3 regions of the Oceanobacillus sp. FSL K6-0127 genome follow, and region 3 is predicted to be linked to each of the others. Evidence: riboswitches for the same ligand, from Rfam matches in the RefSeq annotation. Region 3 holds a riboswitch; each other region holds the start of a gene.
What was found. Region 3 has a riboswitch for S-adenosylmethionine ahead of metK (methionine adenosyltransferase). Riboswitches for the same ligand answer to the same signal wherever they lie in the genome.
Positions count from the first base shown of each region.

Region 1: linked by a shared signal. The riboswitch ahead of MHH64_RS16255 (methionine biosynthesis PLP-dependent protein) and the one ahead of metK (methionine adenosyltransferase) in region 3 are both predicted to bind S-adenosylmethionine.
Region 2: linked by a shared signal. The riboswitch ahead of MHH64_RS00760 (iron-containing alcohol dehydrogenase family protein) and the one ahead of metK (methionine adenosyltransferase) in region 3 are both predicted to bind S-adenosylmethionine.

Region 1 covers NZ_CP150287.1:3,270,179-3,273,462, reverse strand. Annotated here, with positions in the region: gene MHH64_RS16260 (aminotransferase class I/II-fold pyridoxal phosphate-dependent enzyme) at 1-71, opposite strand, end outside; gene MHH64_RS16255 (methionine biosynthesis PLP-dependent protein) at 68-1,186, opposite strand; SAM riboswitch class I at 1,262-1,373, opposite strand; gene MHH64_RS16250 (hypothetical protein) at 1,730-1,879, opposite strand; gene MHH64_RS16245 (DNA topoisomerase) at 2,395-3,284, shown strand, end outside.
Region 2 covers NZ_CP150287.1:161,215-164,498, reverse strand. Annotated here, with positions in the region: gene MHH64_RS00765 (MetQ/NlpA family ABC transporter substrate-binding protein) at 1-305, opposite strand, end outside; gene MHH64_RS00760 (iron-containing alcohol dehydrogenase family protein) at 331-1,431, opposite strand; SAM riboswitch class I at 1,517-1,636, opposite strand; gene MHH64_RS00755 (N-acetylmuramoyl-L-alanine amidase) at 1,727-2,524, opposite strand; gene MHH64_RS00750 (GntR family transcriptional regulator) at 2,857-3,284, shown strand, end outside.
Region 3 covers NZ_CP150287.1:2,190,481-2,193,764, reverse strand. Annotated here, with positions in the region: gene MHH64_RS11025 (DUF4181 domain-containing protein) at 1-186, opposite strand, end outside; gene metK (methionine adenosyltransferase) at 288-1,484, opposite strand; SAM riboswitch class I at 1,692-1,800, opposite strand; gene pckA (phosphoenolpyruvate carboxykinase (ATP)) at 1,999-3,284, shown strand, end outside.

The DNA.
Region 1 (3,284 bases), 1.1 Mb from region 3:
CCAGTGCTTGTTTCCCCTCTCTGTGATCCATGAATGAATTTCGTTTCCACATGCCGCTTCACTTGATTCATTTCTCATCCTCCTCATTCAATTTGGATAGTGCTTGTTGTAAATCTGCTTTTAAATCCTCAACATGCTCAATACCTACAGAAAATCGGAGTAAATGATTGCTTATGCCTCGACGAATTCTTTCCTGTTCTGGTATGTCAGCATGTGTCTGCGTTGTTGGATAGGTAATAAAGCTTTCTACACCTCCAAGGCTCTCAGCAAAAACGATTAAATTTAATGAAGATAGAAATGGATCGACCCATTGTTCCTCTTTGAGAGAGAAAGACAGCATTCCACCCTTATTTGGATAAAATACATTTGAAACTGCTGGTTGCTTATTTAAAAATTTTGCTATGCTTTTTGCATTCTCTTCATGTCTTTCAACACGGAGCGCTAATGTTTTTAATCCTCTAATAAGTAGCCAAGAGTCAACAGGCGAGAGTACCGCACCAGTAGCATTATGATTCTGGGATAGCTTTTCACAGATTTCTGTTCCTTTTGCAACAACTAATCCAGCTAGTACATCGTTATGACCGCCAATATATTTGGTCGCACTGTGGATAACAATGTCTGCCCCTAACTGTAGTGGCTGTTGTAAGTAAGGTGTTAAAAAGGTATTGTCAACAATGAGTAAAAGCTTATGCTTCTGGGCTAATGTTGCGTAGCTAAGAATATCAATTTCCTGCATTAATGGATTTGTAGGTGTTTCGATAAAAAGAGCCTTCGTACGTTCATTAATTAACTGCTCCGTTTTTTCAACTGTTTCAAACGTATCGTAAGTAGTCTCAATTTGGTAGGTTTCTGCATATTGTTCGAAAATCCGATAGGTACCACCATATAAGTCTTCAGGTGCAAGGATATGATCACCTGAACGGAAAAGGGATAGTACTAATTGAATAGCTGCCATCCCCGAGCTACAGGCAAACCCCGAATCACCTGTCTCTAAGTCAGCAATACCTTCCTCTAAAATAGTTCGGGTAGGATTTTTCGTTCTTGTATAATCATATCCAGTTGACTGTCCAAGGCCTTTGTGCTGATAGGCAGTAGATAAGTAAATGGGTGGATTAATTGCGCCTGTTTTTTCATCACTCTTATTTCCTAGTTGTACGAATTTCGTTTGTAACCTGTTGTTTGTCATTTTTTTAGCCTCCAATAGAAAAAATAAAAAGAGCAACCCTCAGATAAGAAGATTGCTCTTAATAGCACAGCATTCTTCTTATCTTCTAAGCAACTTGGATAGTTGCTTACTGGAATTAGCACCGGACCGCTATCGGCTGGTTGCTGAGACATCAAAGGGCCAGTCCCTCCGTCTCTCTGGATAAGAATTAAATAGATTTATGTAATTTTTCGAAATTATATTAGTAATACCTTACATTAGAAATCTGAAAAAAGCAAGAGGCATTTCGTTTTATTGTTTTCGTTCGTAAAGCATAAAGCTGAGTTAACATTTAACCATTGACTCAGCTTTATGTGCCAGAGGATTAGTCGCACTTATCCCCCTGTGGTGAAAGCGGGCACTGACACCATGTAACAGAATGGGCGATTAAAACTAGACTACGCCCAAAGGGAGATGCTTTCTTTATCTCTTTCGTAGGAATGTTCGACCCGCCGGACCACCCGAAGTTCGGGGTGTCGTAGGTACATCGCTAAATCGGATGCTTCCGCTTTTGTTCTAAAGATGCTACCTTTTACGTTTGTTTTTCTTATTGTCTAAGTTTAGAAACTCACTATTTTCACTCGCGAATTCCGTATTATTGCCTTGCCTATTATGTTTATTGTGATTGTTTTGTTTTCCTTTATCTTTGTTTCGGTTTTTATTTTCCTCAGACATTATCGCCCCTCCTGTGAAAATTTGTGGTGATTATTTACACCAATGAGGCTAGTTTAACCATTCACTTGGAAAATATAAGCGTAATAAAAACCTAATATATTTTTGTGTATGAAAAAAGTATGATGTATTACTTATATCTGCCTTTTGATTGAAAAGATAGATGACAATATTGTTATGGCTTTAAATCTAACTGCGAAGGAAATGTATTCAATCTAATATCCAGAGGACAAAGAAATGTTAAGTAAACGAAAGCAAGATCTAGTTTTTACGTATATGGTAGAAGATTGGGCTCGTCAGAATAACTTCACGGATCGCAAAAATGTCTTTGTAGTGGTGCAGAAAAAAATATAACAGTATTTGAATGCAGCCTATCTATTCTTAGCCAAGTTCGGTATAGGAATCAATTAGAAAAAAAGTGTAATCTATGGCATAATAGTATATCGAACGAATGTTTCTAAACGAGAATAACGGAAAATTAATAGATATGGAGTTAAAGGATAGGGGATGAATTCGAATTGGGAGTCCAATTAATACTAGCAGAAAAACCATCCGTCGCAAAAAACATTGCAGACGCATTGAAAATAAAAACGAAGAAAGATGGCTATTTTGAAGGAAACAACTATATCATTACTTGGGCGTTTGGGCATCTTGTAGAGTTATACGATGCGAAAGACTATGATGGAAAAATGCGAAGCTGGAAAATGGATAATTTTCCTTTTATCCCTTCTGAATTTAAATATAAAGTAAAAAGCAATCCTCGGAATCGATCACAAACAGATGGTGGAGCTGCAAAACAGTTAAAAATAATCCATTCACTAATGAAACGAAATGATCTGGAAGCAATTATTTCAGCATGTGATTACGACCGGGAAGGGCAGCTAATCGGGGACAGTATTATCTACCGAGGTGGAGTAAAGCCGAAAGCTAGTGTATTTCGCTTGCTCTTAAACGAATGGACACAGAATGAAGTGCTGCAAGGGTTAGAAAACCTCAAACCGAACAATGCAATGCAACCATTGCGAGATGCAGGGATTAGCAGACAATGGGCCGATTGGGTTATAGGTATCAACCTAACCTCTGTTGCAACGTTAAAATATCAACAAGGAAAAAGCAAGGCGTTGAATATAGGCAGGGTACTCTTACCAACCTTAAAAATCATCTATGATCGCGATCAAGAAATAGCTAATTTCAAGCCAGAGGATTATTTTAAACTAACTGCAACGTTCCAGACTGAAGATAACCATGAATATGAAGGAATCTATATAGAAAATAAAGATGAAAAGTTTAAGAAAAAAGAAGTGTTGGAAGAAGTCCACAATTTGATTCAAAACAAACAAGCAACTATTATAGATAAGCAAGTAGAGAAGAAAAAAGAATTTCCTCCGTTTTTATTTAATTTATCCAA
Region 2 (3,284 bases), 2.0 Mb from region 3:
CCGCGTTCTTCATTCATATGGTCAAAAAATGGCTCGGTTTGGAAGCTGTTTAAATCAAGCTCGCCTTCAGATAAACTAACATTTGGCATGACATAATCGCTGAAAGAAACTAATTCAATTGTTAGGCCATCCTCTTCAGCAAGCTCTGCAACCTTTTCTAAGATTTGTTCATGTGGTCCTGATGTTACACCGACTTTTAATTTACCGTCTTCCAATAATCCTTCTGCTTCATCTGAGCCGCCACCACATGCGGCAAGTACTGCCAACATGCATGCAAGTAATCCTGTGAATAGTAATTTTTTCATTATGTATCCCTCTTTCTAAAGTTGATTAATTAGTTGTTGGAACTGCTAGCCTCTCTACTTTGAGAATGGCATTTATTAATGTATCTTCTGTAATTTCTTCCGCCATTAAATGAATCGATTCTTGAGGCAGTAATGTTTTCTTAATAATACGTTGCAATAGTTCCTCGTCTCGAGCGTCAATGGATAAATGATTTAATGATGCTGGAAGCCCCCAATCATCATATACTGCTAATAGTCTTTTTAGCTCTTCATCCTTTTCTTCTAGAGCCAATTGAACTAAGATACCATAGGACACGATTTCTCCATGTAAAAATTGCTTGATGCTTTTAGCCTCTGTTAATCCATTATGGACGGAATGTGCACCAGCAATTCTTCCGGCCTTTTCCCCGAATCCGCCGACCATGCCACCAGTCATAATAATTGTTTCAATAACGCGTATGAGTGCATCCGATACCTTTTTATTGGATACCGATTCTAGTGCTTCTTTTCCATCCTTTAGTAAGATATCTCTGCACAAAGCTGCGGAGAATTGAGAAATCTGAAGCCAAACAGGTAAATCCTTATCCTTGTAAAAGGATCGAACTAAAGCATCTGCTTCATAATATTTAGCGAGTGTGTCACCAATACCGGCCTTCAAGTATTCAGGTGGCGCACCAGCAATAATAGCTGGCTCAATCAGCACGAGTGTATTTGCTACTGGGAACTCGGTATAGTGTGAATGGGTACCATCAGCTTGATAAAATACACTTAATGGTGTCCAAGCTGCACAGGTAGCTGCGATTGTTGGGATAAGTACGGATTTAATCCCGGCTTTTACAGCTGAGGCTTTAGTGAGATCGAGTGCTGTCCCCCCGCCAATACCGATTACTGCATCAACCCCATCATGTTGAAATGAAGTTGCGAATTGTTCGACAGCCTCAAGCGTACAATGTCCTTCCACAAACGTGATGTTTGAACGATCAAGCTCCTCTGGTATATAAGGAAAGGCAGCATTCCATGCCTTCCTGCCGCTAAGAATATGTATTTTCTTCACGCCTAACTCTGAAAGAAGTACACGTAACTCTTTTAAAATGCCTTCTCCGATTCGATAATGTCCTGGTGCGCCTTTCACAATTGCTGTTGTCATCTGAGCGTCTCCTTATCGTATTTCGGGAAAATAAAAATGCCTCTCTAAAAAAGAGAGGCATGGATATACTTGACAAGTAACCATCCTCTTATTTTCCAAAATACATATTGTATTTTGCAGGAATTAGCACCTATTCTCAGTTGAATTTAACTGGAATGGTTGCCGGGCTTCATCGGGCCAGTCCCTCCGCCGCTCTTCATAAGAGTGTTTATGAATTTGTTATTTCATATATCTTATAATCTATTGGTTGAAAAGTCAATTGATTTCATTTATTCATACTAAATCTGTTATATATTTACTGGATGATAATAAATGCATCGATTCCAGTGTTGCGGACAACCTGTAAATGATTCTCTGCATTTGTCCTGTTTGTAAATGCACCAGCCTGAACGCGATACCAAGTTTCACCTGAAATCGTAACCTGTTCTACAAAAGCTTGAATGCCTTTAGAATTTAGGAAAGATACACGATCATCTGCATTTGCTTTTGATTTAAAGGAACCAGCAATAACCTTATACAGTTGGCCGGTACCAGGACCTCCGTTTTTTTCTTGCAGGTTAAATGCTCTCGCTAGTCCGTTGACATGCCCTTCTGCTACTCGCTGCTTCCATGCGTTCTGTTTCATTAAAGCTGCATTTCCACTATGGTCGATAAAACCATTTTCCGTTAGCATTGCTGGCATGGACGACTCACGTAATACATGGAAATTAGCTTTCTTTTTACCACGATTTCGTAATCCGTTAACTTTAATTATTTCTGCATGTAGAATGTCTCGATATCTAGCAGTCTGTGAACTATCTGAAAGGCTGCTATGAATGAAATCCTCATAGCCATCAGCAGAGCCGTTAAATGCATTACAATGAATAGATAGAAAATAATCAGCACCCCATGCATTTGCTTCATTTGTTCGTTGGGCGAGACTTTTTGTTGTGTTTCCAGTACGACTCATTTGAACACTAACATTACTGTAGTTTCCAATTAGCAGATCGCGTATTCGCAACGCGATATCAAGAACAACATCTTTTTCTTGTATTCCATTTCCAGTAGCACCGGAATCTGTTCCGCCATGACCTGGGTCTAAATAAAGTTTCATTAAAATCTCCTCCTAATATAACGTATGGTTGATAAGAAAAATCGAATTGGACAAACAACACTGTCTTAGTTAAAATCCATTTTTGTCACCTCCGTCTTTTTCTCGTTTGCTTATGGTACTTCTTTTCAAAACTACAATCGATGTGAATGTAGATTTGGGGAGGTAATATTTGATTTAATTTATTGGATAAACTAATGAGCAGAATAAAAAATATATTCAAATAATTATTGACATAATAAAAGTAAGCGAATACAATATGAATTAATAATTGTAAACTGTCTACATTACAGAATATTCAATTTATTTATTTGTTAGGAGGCCTGCATGTAGTAATGAATATAGGGAAAATGCATGTAAGTGAACAAGTACTTGCTTATTTGCGTAAAGAAATTATGTTAAATCGATATAAGGAAGGTGAACACTTAAAGGAATCCCAATTATCAAGCGAATTAAATGTGAGCAGGGGACCTATACGTGAAGCTCTTTCAAAATTAGAAGCTGAGCGGTTGGTTAAGAGACTTTCAAATGGTAGGACAGTAGTAGGGAAGTTTGATATTGAGGATATTAGGAATTTATATGATAGTCGTATTTTATTAGAAAAGCATGCCCTAACACAAATATCTCCAGAAGCTCTAGAAAAAGATAAACATCTACTTTATCTCTACATCCAGCAAATGCAGGATTCTTTCGATAGTCAAATTAGGAATGTTGATGCAGACATGGAGTTTCATGCGTTACTAGTAGGTATGACAAGTAATCA
Region 3 (3,284 bases):
TAATCGTAACCTTTTATCATACTTTTCATGTATATCGTTCACATAATTATTAGAAAACCATTTTGGACGCTTCACGTGCAATAATATTCTCATGATCGAATTAAATATAAAAATAATAAGTGAAAGCACACCTATTAATATGACAATATCCAGTAGTAGACCACTATTATCTTCATAATAGTACATGAGCATTCCTCTCTTTCTAGATTATAAATCGTATGCTAGCCCAAACTCCATCAGCTAAACAAAAAGCTGCACAACTCAATAAGAGCTGTACAGCTATAATATTATTTTGTCAATGCGATTAACTCATCAACTTTATCTGTTTTTTCCCATGAAAATGCAACATCCGTTCTACCAAAATGACCATATGCTGCTGTGTTTTTAAATATTGGCTGACGAAGGTCGAGCATCCGAATAATTCCTGCTGGGCGAAGATCGAATAATTTGCGAACCGCAGCTACAAGTGTTTCCTCGCTTACCTTTCCAGTACCAAATGTATTAATCGCAATGGATACAGGCTCTGCTACACCAATTGCATACGCCAATTGAACCTCACATGACTTCGCAAGACCTGCAGCAACGATGTTTTTTGCAACATAGCGAGCTGCATATGCAGCAGAGCGATCTACTTTCGTTGCATCCTTTCCACTAAATGCTCCACCGCCATGTCGTGCATACCCACCGTATGTGTCTACGATGATTTTACGACCAGTAAGTCCTACATCCCCCTGTGGTCCCCCAATTACAAAACGACCAGTTGGGTTAATGAAATACTTTGTGTTTTCATCCAAGAGATCAGCAGGTACAACGGCACGAACCACATGCTCAATCATATCTTTTTCAATTTGTTCAGTAGTGGTATCTTGGTGATGCTGTGTAGATATAACGATTGTGTCGATTCGGATAGGCTGATCATTTTCATCATATTCTACAGTAACCTGTGTTTTCCCATCCGGGCGCAGGTAATCTACAATTTTTTCTTTTCTTACATCAGCAAGGCGCTTCGCTAATTTATGCGCTAATGAAATCGGTAGTGGCATAAGCTCTTCGGTTTCATCACAAGCAAAACCAAACATTAACCCTTGATCTCCAGCACCTATTGCATCAATTTCATCCTCGCTCATTTTTCCTTGGCGTGCTTCTAGTGCGGTGTCAACACCGCCAGCAATATCTGCTGACTGCTCATCAATTGCCGTCATTACAGCACATGTTTCCGAGTCAAAACCATATTTAGCTCGAGTATAGCCAATTCCTTTTATCGTTTCTCTTACAATAGCAGGAATATCTACATATGTGCTTGTCGAAATTTCCCCCGCTACTAACACTAATCCAGTTGTTACAGTTGTTTCACACGCAACTCGTGCATTCGGATCCTTTTTTAAAATTTCATCTAGGATAGCATCTGAAATTTGGTCTGACATTTTGTCTGGATGACCTTCTGTTACTGATTCTGAAGTAAATAAACGTCGATTTACAGCCATTAGGCTAAACTCTCCTTTATTGTATGTTACGGATCTCTAATTTAAATGTTCTACATATATTATTCAAAGTACCTTCAAAAGGTAAAACTTTTCCCACTGACCAGGTCAATCGCTTTTCTATGAATATCATTTTATATATAACTTCTCTATAAAAAACAAAAAAGCCTTTCCTTCAAAGACATGAGGAAAGGGTATACTGGCCTTTCGCTCTTATTGTTCAAGGAAGTGTTCCTTGCATCAGGTTAGCACCAATTCACATCATGTGATGGTTGCTGGGTTTCATCGGGTCTGTCCCTCCACCAACTCTGAATAAGAGTATCCGTTCAACCTTTAGATTAACGAAAGTAGCTGTAGGTGTCAACTATTTTCGGATGGTGGGCTATTATATATTTTTTATAATTTATTTTTAAATAGTATGGACTAATAATATAAATGTGTTATACTAATAAGCATCTTAAGAAAATAAAAGTTGTCATAAACGTATAAAATCCTTAAAAAGGCAGGAGATAATGACATGAAAACGGTGGAGAGATCATTAATTAAAGAGTTAAATGAACACAATAATATGCATATTAATTTGTCGGTAGCACAATTAGTAGAAAAAATTTTACGTTATCAAGAAGGAAGTCTTACTTCTACGGGTGCAATTCGAGCAACTACTGGAAAATATACTGGGCGTTCTCCCGAAGATAAATTTATTGTAAAAGATGAGGTTTGTGCAGATTTTGTTGACTGGGGAAAGGTAAACCGTCCAATCGAAGAAAAAGTATTTGATAATCTTTACAGAAAAGTAATAGATTATTTAAAAGAAAAAGATGAACTTTATCAGTTTCAAGGGTTTGCTGGTGCGGATAAAAATTATCGCCTGCCAATTCAAGTCATCAATGAATACGCATGGCATAATCTTTTCTCACGTCAATTGTTTATCACGCCAACAGATGAAGAGTTAGAAAATCACCAAGCAGAGTTTACTGTTGTTTCTGCTCCAAATTTCAAAGCAGATCCAGCTGTCGATGGAACAAATTCGGAAACATTTATCTTAATCTCCTTTAAGAAACGTGTTGTTTTAATTGGAGGTACTGAATATGCCGGTGAAATAAAAAAATCTATCTTCTCAGTGATGAACTACTTGCTGCCAAAGCGAGATGTTTTGTCCATGCATTGCTCAGCAAATGTTGGTCTAGAAGGTGATGTAGCCCTGTTCTTCGGCCTTTCCGGCACAGGAAAAACAACATTATCCGCTGATCCTTACCGCCGTCTAATTGGAGATGATGAGCATGGCTGGAGCCCGAATGGCGTGTTCAATATTGAAGGTGGATGCTATGCAAAATGTATTAACCTATCGGAGGAAAAAGAACCCCAAATTTTCAATGCCATTCGCTATGGTTCTGTACTCGAAAATGTCGTTTTAAATGAAAAATCACGAATTCCTGATTATGATGATACGACATTAACAGAGAATACGCGTGCTGCATACCCGCTTGAGAATATTGATAACATTGTGTCACCAAGCGTTGCTGGTCATCCAAATACAATCATCTTTTTAACAGCGGATGCTTCTGGGACACTGCCGCCAATCAGTAAATTATCGAAAGAACAAGCAATGTATCATTTTCTAAGCGGCTATACGAGCAAACTTGCAGGTACAGAGCGCGGAGTAACAGAACCGCAAGCAACTTTCTCAGCATGCTTTGGTTCTCCTTTTCTACCTTTGGCACCAGCAAAATATGCTGAAATGCTAGGTGAAAAAATTGATATGTACAATTCAAATGTGTTCTTAGTTAATACTGGCTGGACTGG